2 regions of the Streptomyces dangxiongensis genome follow, and region 2 is predicted to be linked to the other one. Evidence: riboswitches for the same ligand, from Rfam matches in the RefSeq annotation. Region 2 holds a riboswitch; the other holds the start of a gene.

Region 1 (4,868 bases), 4.2 Mb from region 2:
GTGCCCCCCGGCGTCACCGCGTTGTCAGTGCCGTGGTGCAGCATCGGAGATGTGAGAAACGCGCCCACGGTCCTGCACCTCGACATGGATGCCTTCTTCGCCTCGGTGGAGCAGGCGTCGAAGCCGAGCCTGCGCGGGAAGGCCGTCGTCGTGGGCGGGCTCGGGCCGCGCGGTGTGGTGGCGACCGCGTCGTACGAGGCACGGGTGTTCGGCGTCCACTCGGCGATGCCCATGGGGCAGGCACGCCGACTGGCACCCCACGCCGCCTACCTGGTGCCGCGCTTCACCCTGTACCGGACGGTCAGCGAGCAGGTGATGGGCCTGCTGCGGGAGCTGTCACCGCTGATCGAGCCGCTCAGCCTGGACGAGGCGTTCGTGGACCTGGAGGCCGGGGGAGCGGCCTGGGACGAGGAGTCGGCGCGGCGGGCCGGGGAGAGGCTGCGCGCGGACATCCGGGCGGTCACCGGGGTCACCGGGTCGGTGGGGCTCGCCGCCTCCAAGATGCTCGCGAAGATCGCCTCCGAGCAGGCCAAGCCGGACGGCCTGGTACTGATCGAGCCGGGGACCGAGCGGGCGCTGCTGGGGCCGATGCCGGTACGGATCCTGCCCGGGGTCGGGCCGGCCACGGGGGACCATCTGCGCCGGGCCGGGATCACCACGGTCGAGGAGCTGGCAGAGGCGGGCGAGGACGAACTCGTCCGGATGCTCGGCAAGGCGCACGGACACGCGCTGTACGCCATGGCGCTGGCCCGGGACGAGCGTCCCGTGGTGGCTGAGCGGGAGACCAAGTCGGTGTCGGTGGAGGATACCTACGACGTGGACATCCACGACCGGCTGCGGGTCGGCCTGGAGGTGCAGCGGCTGGCCGACCGGTGTGTCCGGCGGCTGCGCGAGGCCGGGCTGTCCGGGCGGACCATCGTGCTGAAGGTGCGACGGTACGACTTCTCGACCCTCACCCGTTCCGAGACGCTCCGAGGGCCCACGGACGATCCCGCGGTCATCCGCGAGGCGGCGGCGCGGCTGCTGGACTCCGTGGACACCACGGGCGGGGTGCGGTTGCTCGGCGTCGGCGTGTCCGGGCTCGCCGACTACACGCAGGAGGACCTGTTCGCGCAGGCGGCGGGGGAGCGGGCGGTGGACCTCGCCGAGGAGACCGTGCCGGAGGCTCCGGCGGAGCAGGTGGAACCGGCCGAGCGGCAGTGGCGGGCCGGGCAGGACGTGCGGCACGACGACTGGGGGCACGGGTGGGTGCAGGGCAGCGGGCTGGGCCGGGTCACCGTGCGCTTCGAGACCCCGCAGTCCGGGCCGGGCCGGGTACGGACGTTCCGGGTCGACGATCCCGCGCTGGCGCCGGCTGAGCCGTTGCCGCTGGTCCCGGGGACCGGCCTCGCCCACCCGGCCGGCCTTCCCGGCGGGCCGAGCGGTGACGCGGCCCCGGCCCCGGACCCGGTCGCGGCCGTGCGGCCGGCTTCGGGCGGGCGACCTGGGCATCCGGCCTCGGCTGAGGGCCGGGTTCCGGTCGAGGGCCGGTTCTCGAGTGAGGGCCGGCTCTCGGGTGGGGGGCAGGGCGCGTGCGCGGGGCGGGACGTGCGGCAGCCGTCGGAAGAGAAGCGCGCCCCGGGCGCCCCGGGTGTGGAGAACCCCGCGGACGCCTCCGGCGAGGGGCAACCCGGCGGTGGACAACCCGGCGGTGGGGATCAGGGGCCCGGTGTGGACCGGGTCTCCTCGGGTGGTGCCAGGGGGCCGAAGTCGTGGTCCGGGGCCTTGGGCGGGGGCGCCGTGTCCAGTCCGTAGTGGTGGTAGAGCTGGAGTTCCTGCTCGGGTGAGAGGTGGCGGCCCACGCCGAAGTCGGGAGCGTCCTTGATCAGGGCGCGGTCGAAAGGGACGTGCAGCGTGCCGTCGAGGAGTTCGCTGGGTCCCAGAGGGACGAACGCGTCCCGGGAGAAGAGACCGGTGCGTACGGCCGCCCACTCGGGCACGCCGGTCGCGTCGTCGAGATACACCTCGTCGATGGTGCCGATCTTGGCGCCATTGACGTCGAATGCCTTGCGGCCGATCAGGTTGCGCGGATCGATGTCGGTTCGCACGGTCCCTCTCTTTCCACGTGGTCGCAACTCATCCGTAAGCACTACAAAAGAGCAGATTCAGGGAAGCGGCCACTCGAGGGCTCGGGCGTCGACCCCGCTGGTAGGCTGACAGCGGCTGCTGACCCCGCGCGGGAGAGTCCTCCGACCACGTCGGAGGCGCCGAAGGAGCAAATCCTCCCCGGAATCTCTCAGGCTCACGTACCGCACGGACGAGGTCACTCTGGAAAGCAGGGCGGGTGTGCACGGCGTCCCGCTCTCACCGACGGTGAAAGCCGGTCCCGCGGGGGCCCGGTGAAGCTCTCAGGTCGAGATGACAGAGGGGGAGGCCGTCGGGGTATCCGTACCGGGGTGCCCCTCGAAGGTCGCGTCAGACCAGGAGGCCTCCGCCATGACCGCCCATCGCACTCCGCTCTCCGAACTCGAAGCGGGTATCCCGTTCGAGCAGCGCCACATCGGCCCTGACCAGGAGGCGCGGGCCAAGATGCTCGCGCAGGTCGGGTACGGCTCGCTGGACGAGCTGACCGCGGCCGCCGTCCCGGATGTGATCAAGAACGCCGACGCCCTCGACCTGCCGGACGCCCGCACCGAGGCCGAGGTGCTGGCCGAGCTGCGCTCCCTCGCCGACCGCAACCAGGTCCTCGGCTCGATGATCGGTCTCGGGTACTACGGGACGTTCACGCCGCCCGTCATCCTGCGCAACGTCATGGAGAACCCGGCGTGGTACACGGCCTACACGCCGTACCAGCCGGAGATCTCCCAGGGTCGCCTGGAGGCCCTGCTGAACTTCCAGACGGTGGTCGCCGACCTCACCGGCCTGCCCACCTCCGGTGCCTCCCTGCTGGACGAGGGCACCGCCGCCGCCGAGGCGATGGCGCTCTCCCGGCGCATGGGCAGGAACAAGAAGGGCCTGTTCCTGGTCGACGCGGACGCACTGCCGCAGACCATCGCCGTGATCGAGACGCGTGCCGAGCCGGCCGGCGTCGAGGTCGTCGTCGCCGACCTCAGCGACGGCATCCCGGCCGGGATCGCCGAGCGCGAGATCAACGGCGTGCTGATCCAGTACCCGGGCGCCTCCGGTGCCGTACGGGACATCAAGGCGGTCATCGACCAGGCGCACGAGCTGGGCGCTCTGGTGACGGTCGCGGCCGACCTGCTCGCGCTGACCCTGCTGACCTCCCCCGGCGAACTGGGCGCGGACATCGCCGTCGGCACGACCCAGCGCTTCGGTGTGCCGATGGGCTTCGGCGGGCCGCACGCCGGCTACATGGCCGTCCAGGAGAAGTTCGCGCGCAGCCTGCCCGGCCGTCTGGTCGGTGTGTCCGTCGACGCCGACGGCAACAAGGCCTACCGCCTGGCGTTGCAGACCCGTGAGCAGCACATCCGCCGTGAGAAGGCCACCAGCAACATCTGCACCGCGCAGGTGCTGCTCGCCGTGATGGCCGGCATGTACGCCGTCTACCACGGTCCCGAGGGCCTGCGGACCATCGCCCGCCGCACCCACCGTTACGCCACGCTGCTCGCCGCCGGCCTGGAGGCCGGCGGGGTCGACATCGTCCACGGCGCCTACTTCGACACCGTCACCGCGCGCGTGCCCGGCAGGGCGGCCGAGGTCGTCGCCGCCGCCCGGGACAAGGGCGTCAACCTGCACATGGTCGACGCCGACCACGTCTCCATGGCCTGCGACGAGACCACCGGCCGGGCCCGGCTGGACGCCGTCTGGTCCGCGTTCGGCGTCGAGGCCGACGTCGAGGCGCTGGACCGGGCCGCCGAGGACACCCTGCCCGAGGCGCTGCTGCGCACCGACGCCTACCTCACCCACCCGGTCTTCCACCAGCACCGCTCCGAGACCGCGATGCTGCGCTACCTGCGCAGGCTGGCCGACCGCGACTACGCGCTCGACCGCGGCATGATCCCGCTGGGCTCCTGCACCATGAAGCTCAACGCGACCACGGAGATGGAGCCGGTCACCTGGCCCGAGTTCGGGCAGCTCCACCCCTTCGTCCCCGCCGAGCAGGCCGAGGGCTACCTGACGCTCATCCGTGAGCTGGAGGAACGTCTCGCCGAGGTCACCGGCTACGACAAGGTCTCCCTCCAGCCGAACGCCGGCTCGCAGGGCGAGCTGGCCGGTCTGCTCGCCGTACGCGGCTACCACCGCGCCAACGGCGACGAGCAGCGGACCGTCTGCCTCATCCCGTCCTCCGCGCACGGCACCAACGCGGCCAGCGCCGTGATGGCCGGCATGAAGGTCGTCGTCGTCAAGACCGCCGGAGACGGTGAGATCGACATCGAGGACCTGCGGGTGAAGATCGCCAAGCACCGTGACGAGCTGGCGGTGCTGATGATCACCTACCCGTCCACGCACGGTGTGTTCGAGGAGCACGTCGCCGACATCTGCGCCCGGGTCCACGAGGCGGGCGGTCAGGTGTACGTCGACGGCGCCAACCTCAACGCCCTCGTCGGTGTGGCCAAGCCGGGTCACTTCGGCGGTGACGTCTCCCACCTCAACCTGCACAAGACGTTCTGCATCCCGCACGGCGGCGGCGGTCCGGGCGTCGGCCCGGTCGCCGTCCGCGAGCACCTGGCACCGTACCTGCCCAACCACCCGCTCCAGCCGGCCGCGGGACCGGCGACCGGCGTCGGCCCGATCTCGGCCGCCCCGTGGGGCAGCGCGGGCATCCTGCCCATCTCCTGGGCCTACGTCCGTCTGATGGGCGGTGCGGGCCTGAAGCGCGCCACGCAGGTGGCCGTGCTGTCGGCGAACTACATCGCCAAGCGCCTGGA
Region 2 (4,868 bases):
AGCCGTAGCCGGCGGCCGGCGGGACCTGGAGCGGGGACCGGGACGGCGGTGCGGGGGCGTGGGCCTCGCGGTCGTAGAAGGGCCGGGCGTTGGCCCGCATCCACATGACCACCGGGTCGTAGCCGTCCGTCATCGCGACCGTCGAGACCGGCAGTCCCTCCGGGACCGCGCCGACGGACTGCTGCATCATCGCGCGCACCGAGTCGACCGCCGCCGGGGAGGTGTCGTACACGTCCAGACCGAGGGCGAGATACGGCGCCCCGAGCGCGGGCTGCACCCAGGCGCGGCGCAGCGAGCGCAGCGCGGGGGTGCGGTGCGCGTTCTGCGCGAGCAGGGCGTAGAACTGCGGGATCTCGATGCCGGGTTCCGACAGGCTCAGGGGGCCGGCGGGCTGGCGGTCCAGGCCGGTGGCGATGCGGCGCAGGTCGAGCCAGGGGATGCCGACGCCGCCGCCCGGGGCGTGCGGGTTGAGCCACAGTCCGTAGTGGTCGGGGTAGAGGGTGCGGGCCACGTCGAGGCCGTCGACCACCTCGTAGGAACGGTTCCAGCCACTGGCGGACAGCTCCTGGGCGGAGGTGACGCAGGGGGCGTAGTGGAGGCCGTCGACCTCCATGTCGCCGTACTGGGCGTCCGGGGAGCCGGCCTGGCCGCGCCACAGGAACATCCAGATCTGGCCGGAGGAGGGGGCGGCGAGGGCGCGCAGCAGGGCCTCGTAGGCGTCGTAGCGTCCAGGCGTGACCTGGCGCAACATGTGCTCGACGCTGCCGCTCGGGCTCGCGCTCACCTGTCTTACCGCCCCTTCTCGTGGAGTGCCCCGCGTTGGGGGACAGCTTAAGCGCCCGGTGCCCCGGGGCCTCGTGGCCGTGCGCGGGGGGCGGACAGCCGGGCCGGGCGGGCCGTCAGTGGCCGAACCGGTAGAAGGGGCGGACGTTCGTCTTCAGCCAGTCGGCCACCGGGTCGTCGGTGACGTCCATGAGGACCAGGTTGACCGGCCACTTCACCGGAACCCTGCCGAGGGCCCGGCCCAGGGCCTCCAGGGGCAGGGTGCGCAGGTCGCCCTCCCACCGGGAGAGTTCCACGCCGACGAACATCACCGGTTCGTCCGTCTCGACGGCGGCCAGGCAGCGGCGGGCGGTCACCACCACGCCGATGTCCGCGAACTCGGCGGAGGCGGCGGAGAGGAAGTCGACCGGGTCGTCCTGCCAGTCGGGCTCGAAGAGGCGGACCCGGCCGCCGCTGCCGGGGCCGTCGAGCGGGGTGCGGCCCACCCGGCACAGCTCGGCCACGGCCTCGGGCGGCAGCGGGATGCCGACCACGCCGCCCGGGTTCACGGCCAGGCCCGCCTGCGGCGGCAGGCCCCGGGCGAACTCCACGGCGGGGGCGACGGCGAACGACATGTGGGAGCCGGCCGCCTGCCGGAACTGCTCCTCGGAGCTGAACACCGGCACGTACACCTGACCCTCGATGTCGAGGGTGGGCAGGTCCAGCGGACCGCTGTCCGGGCCGCCGCCGGCCGGCAGCGGTATCCACAGGAAGCTGCGGCCGAGGACCTCGATGATCCGTCCGCCCGCCGCGGGGACGCCGAGGGAGGCCGAGAGCACCTCCTCCAGCTCGTTGCCGGGCCAACCGCCGTGCGGGTGGGGGTGTGTCTGTGCCGGGAAGTCCGCGGGAAGGTCCGCCGGGAAGTCCATCTGCCTACCGCCTGCTGGGAACCACTGCTGTGAGGTTGAAGGCTAGCGGGTGGCTGTGACATCGCGGCTCCGCGACGGATCCGTGCGGCACGTCAGCGGGGATCCGGGGCGGCGAAGTCCACGCGGTGCAGGGTGTCCGCGGCGGCCCGGTCCAGCAGCAGCGCCGAGCCGCAGCCCGCGGGCAGTTCGCCCCGCTCGACCGCGCGCAGCAGCCGGGCGGCCGTACGGCGGTGCCTGCGGAAGGCGTAGCGGGAGACGCCCCGGCCGCGTTCGCGCTGGCCCTCGCGGGCGGTGGCGGGGGCGACGTCGAGGATCAGCAGGTGCAGGGTGCCGCCGCGGCGGCGGGCCGCGCGGGCGAGCCAGCCGCGCACCCAGGGCTGGGTGCCGCAGTCGTGGACGACGACGCCGCCGCCGGCGCGCAGCGCGCGGTGCAGGCCCGCGTAGTGCGCGAGGCGGACCAGGGGGCGGTAGAGCGCGTACGGCAGGAGGCGGGGCAGACGGGCCGCGAAGCGGTCGCGGGCGTCCTGGGAGTCGACGCGGTGGCCGGCGGCCGCGCGCCGCATCAGCGTGGACTTGCCGCTGCCGGGCAGGCCGGTGATCACCACCACGTCCCGCGGCCCGAAGAGGAGGGCGCGCGGGCCGCGGCCGGCCCGGTCGCGCAGGTCGCGGACGACCGGGACGGGCCGCGCGGCGTGGTGCCCGCGGGCGGTGGCGGGGGCGGAGGGCTGCTTCGGCACCGCCAGGCCGGGGGCGGCGGCGGTGCCGTACGCCGTGGTCCTGTTCACCCTGATCGTCCTCCCCTGTGGGCTCGGTCATGTCCTGCCCGTCGAAGTTAAAGAGAAGGTAATGGCCGGCGGTCGGTGGTTCGGTGCGGGTCGTGCCACAGGTCGGTTACAGAAGCCGGGGTCTCATGCGATGATGTGCCCGCCAACTGCATACCGGCCGTTTGAATCCGCGCGGGAGAGTCCCCAGGTCCCTCGGACCGTCTGGGGCGCCGAAGGAGCAAGTCCCTCCCTTGAATCTCTCAGGCCCCGTTACCGCGCGGGCGAGGCACATCTGAAAAGCGGGCCGCTGTGTCCAGTGGTCCCACCCAAGGTGCAAGTCCTGATCGTCCCCGTGGCGGTCGTGGCGAACCTCTCAGGTTCCGATGACAGATGGGGAGGAACGTTCCTCGCCCCGTCCGTATGCCCTGGGAGACGACCGACCGATGAGCAGCACCGAACTCCGCCACACCGCGCTGGACGCCGTGCATCGCGCGCTCGGCGCGACCATGACCGACTTCGCCGGCTGGGACATGCCCCTGCGCTACGGCTCCGAGCGCGACGAGCACCTCGCGGTGCGCACCCGGGCCGGCCTGTTCGACCTCTCCCACATGGGCGAGATCACCGTGACCGGCGCCGGGGCGGCCGCCCTCCTGGACTTCGCCCTGGTCGGCAACATCGCGTCCGTCGGCGTCGGCCGCGCCCGCTACACCATGATCTGCCGGGCCGACGGCGGCATCCTGGACGACCTCATCGTCTACCGGCTGGCCGAGACCGAGTACATGGTCGTGGCCAACGCCTCCAACGCCCAGGTGGTGCTGGACGCGCTGACCGAGCGGGCCGCCGGCTTCGACGCCGAGGTCCGCGACGACCGGGACGCCTATGCGCTGCTCGCCGTGCAGGGTCCGCAGTCCCCCGGGATCCTGAAGTCGCTCACCGACGCCGACCTGGACGGGCTGAAGTACTACGCCGGCCTGCCCGGCACGGTCGCCGGCGTCCCCGCCCTGATCGCCCGCACCGGCTACACCGGCGAGGACGGCTTCGAGCTGTTCGTGCGGCCGGAGCACGCCGTGCGGCTGTGGCAGGCGCTGACCGAGGCCGGCGAGGGCGTCGGCCTGGTGCCGTGCGGCCTGTCCTGCCGGGACACCCTGCGCCTGGAGGCGGGCATGCCGCTGTACGGGCACGAGCTGACCACCGCGCTCACCCCCTTCGACGCCGGGCTCGGCCGGGTGGTCAAGTTCGAGAAGGAGGGGGACTTCGTCGGGCGTGAGGCGCTCGCCGGGGCCGCCTCCCGGGCCGAGGCGACAGCACCCCGGGTGCTCGTCGGCCTGGTCGCCGAGGGCCGCCGGGTGCCGCGCGCCGGGTTCGGCGTCGTCGCCGGCGGCCGGGTGATCGGCGAGGTCACCTCCGGCGCCCCCTCCCCCACCCTGGGCAAGCCGATCGCCATGGCGTACGTCGACGCGGCGTACGCGGCGCCGGGCACCGAGGGCGTCGGCGTGGACATCCGGGGCACCCACGAGCCGTACGAGGTCGTGGCGCTGCCGTTCTACAAGCGCCAGAAGTAGACACTGGGCGCGGCGGCGCTCCCGGCGGACGCCCCGCGCCGCCGGACGTGACCCTGCGCACATTCGCCCTGCTCACGAGCAGTTCCTATCGTCCCCCCTTCATCAGCACTCCCGCGCGTACAGGAGAATTCAGGCCATGAGCAACCCCCAGCAGCTGCGGTACAGCAAGGAGCACGAGTGGCTGTCGACCGCCGAGGACGGCGTCGCGACGGTCGGCATCACCGAGTTCGCGGCCAACGCGCTCGGCGATGTGGTCTACGCCCAGCTCCCCGAGGTCGGCACCACCGTCGAGGCGGGCGAGACCTGCGGTGAACTGGAGTCGACGAAGTCGGTCTCCGACCTGTACTCGCCGGTCTCCGGTGAGATCACCGAGATCAACGAGGACGTCGTCAACGACCCCTCGCTGGTGAACTCCGCCCCCTTCGAGGGCGGCTGGCTGTTCAAGGTACGCGTCACGGAGGAGCCGGCCGACCTGCTCTCCGCCGACGAGTACGCCGCCCACACCGCCGGCTGAGGAGTCGTAGCCGCATGACTGTCCTGAACACGCCCCTGCACGAGCTCGACCCGGAGATCGCCGCCGCGGTCGACGCGGAGCTGAACCGCCAGCAGTCCACGCTGGAGATGATCGCGTCCGAGAACTTCGCGCCGCTCGCGGTGATGGAGGCCCAGGGCTCGGTCCTGACCAACAAGTACGCCGAGGGCTACCCGGGCCGCCGCTACTACGGCGGCTGCGAGCACGTCGACGTCGCCGAGCAGATCGCCATCGACCGGGTCAAGGAGCTGTTCGGCGCCGAGTACGCCAACGTGCAGCCCCACTCCGGTGCCTCCGCGAACCAGGCGGCCCTGTTCGC

The links. Region 2 has a riboswitch for glycine ahead of gcvT (glycine cleavage system aminomethyltransferase GcvT). Riboswitches for the same ligand answer to the same signal wherever they lie in the genome.
Region 1: another riboswitch for glycine. It lies ahead of gcvP (aminomethyl-transferring glycine dehydrogenase); the one in region 2 lies ahead of gcvT (glycine cleavage system aminomethyltransferase GcvT).

What each region holds. Positions count from the first base shown of each region.
Region 1 covers NZ_CP033073.1:6,631,258-6,636,125, forward strand. Annotated here, with positions in the region: partial or broken gene D9753_RS29995 (DNA polymerase IV) at 52-1,479, shown strand; gene D9753_RS30000 (PRC-barrel domain-containing protein) at 1,698-2,087, opposite strand; glycine riboswitch at 2,207-2,301, shown strand; gene gcvP (aminomethyl-transferring glycine dehydrogenase) at 2,476-4,868, shown strand, end outside.
Region 2 covers NZ_CP033073.1:2,422,606-2,427,473, forward strand. Annotated here, with positions in the region: gene D9753_RS10660 (enhanced serine sensitivity protein SseB C-terminal domain-containing protein) at 1-751, opposite strand, end outside; gene D9753_RS10665 (enhanced serine sensitivity protein SseB) at 900-1,691, opposite strand; gene D9753_RS10670 (AAA family ATPase) at 1,784-2,476, opposite strand; glycine riboswitch at 2,639-2,741, shown strand; glycine riboswitch at 2,742-2,855, shown strand; gene gcvT (glycine cleavage system aminomethyltransferase GcvT) at 2,899-4,017, shown strand; gene gcvH (glycine cleavage system protein GcvH) at 4,154-4,531, shown strand; gene D9753_RS10685 (serine hydroxymethyltransferase) at 4,546-4,868, shown strand, end outside.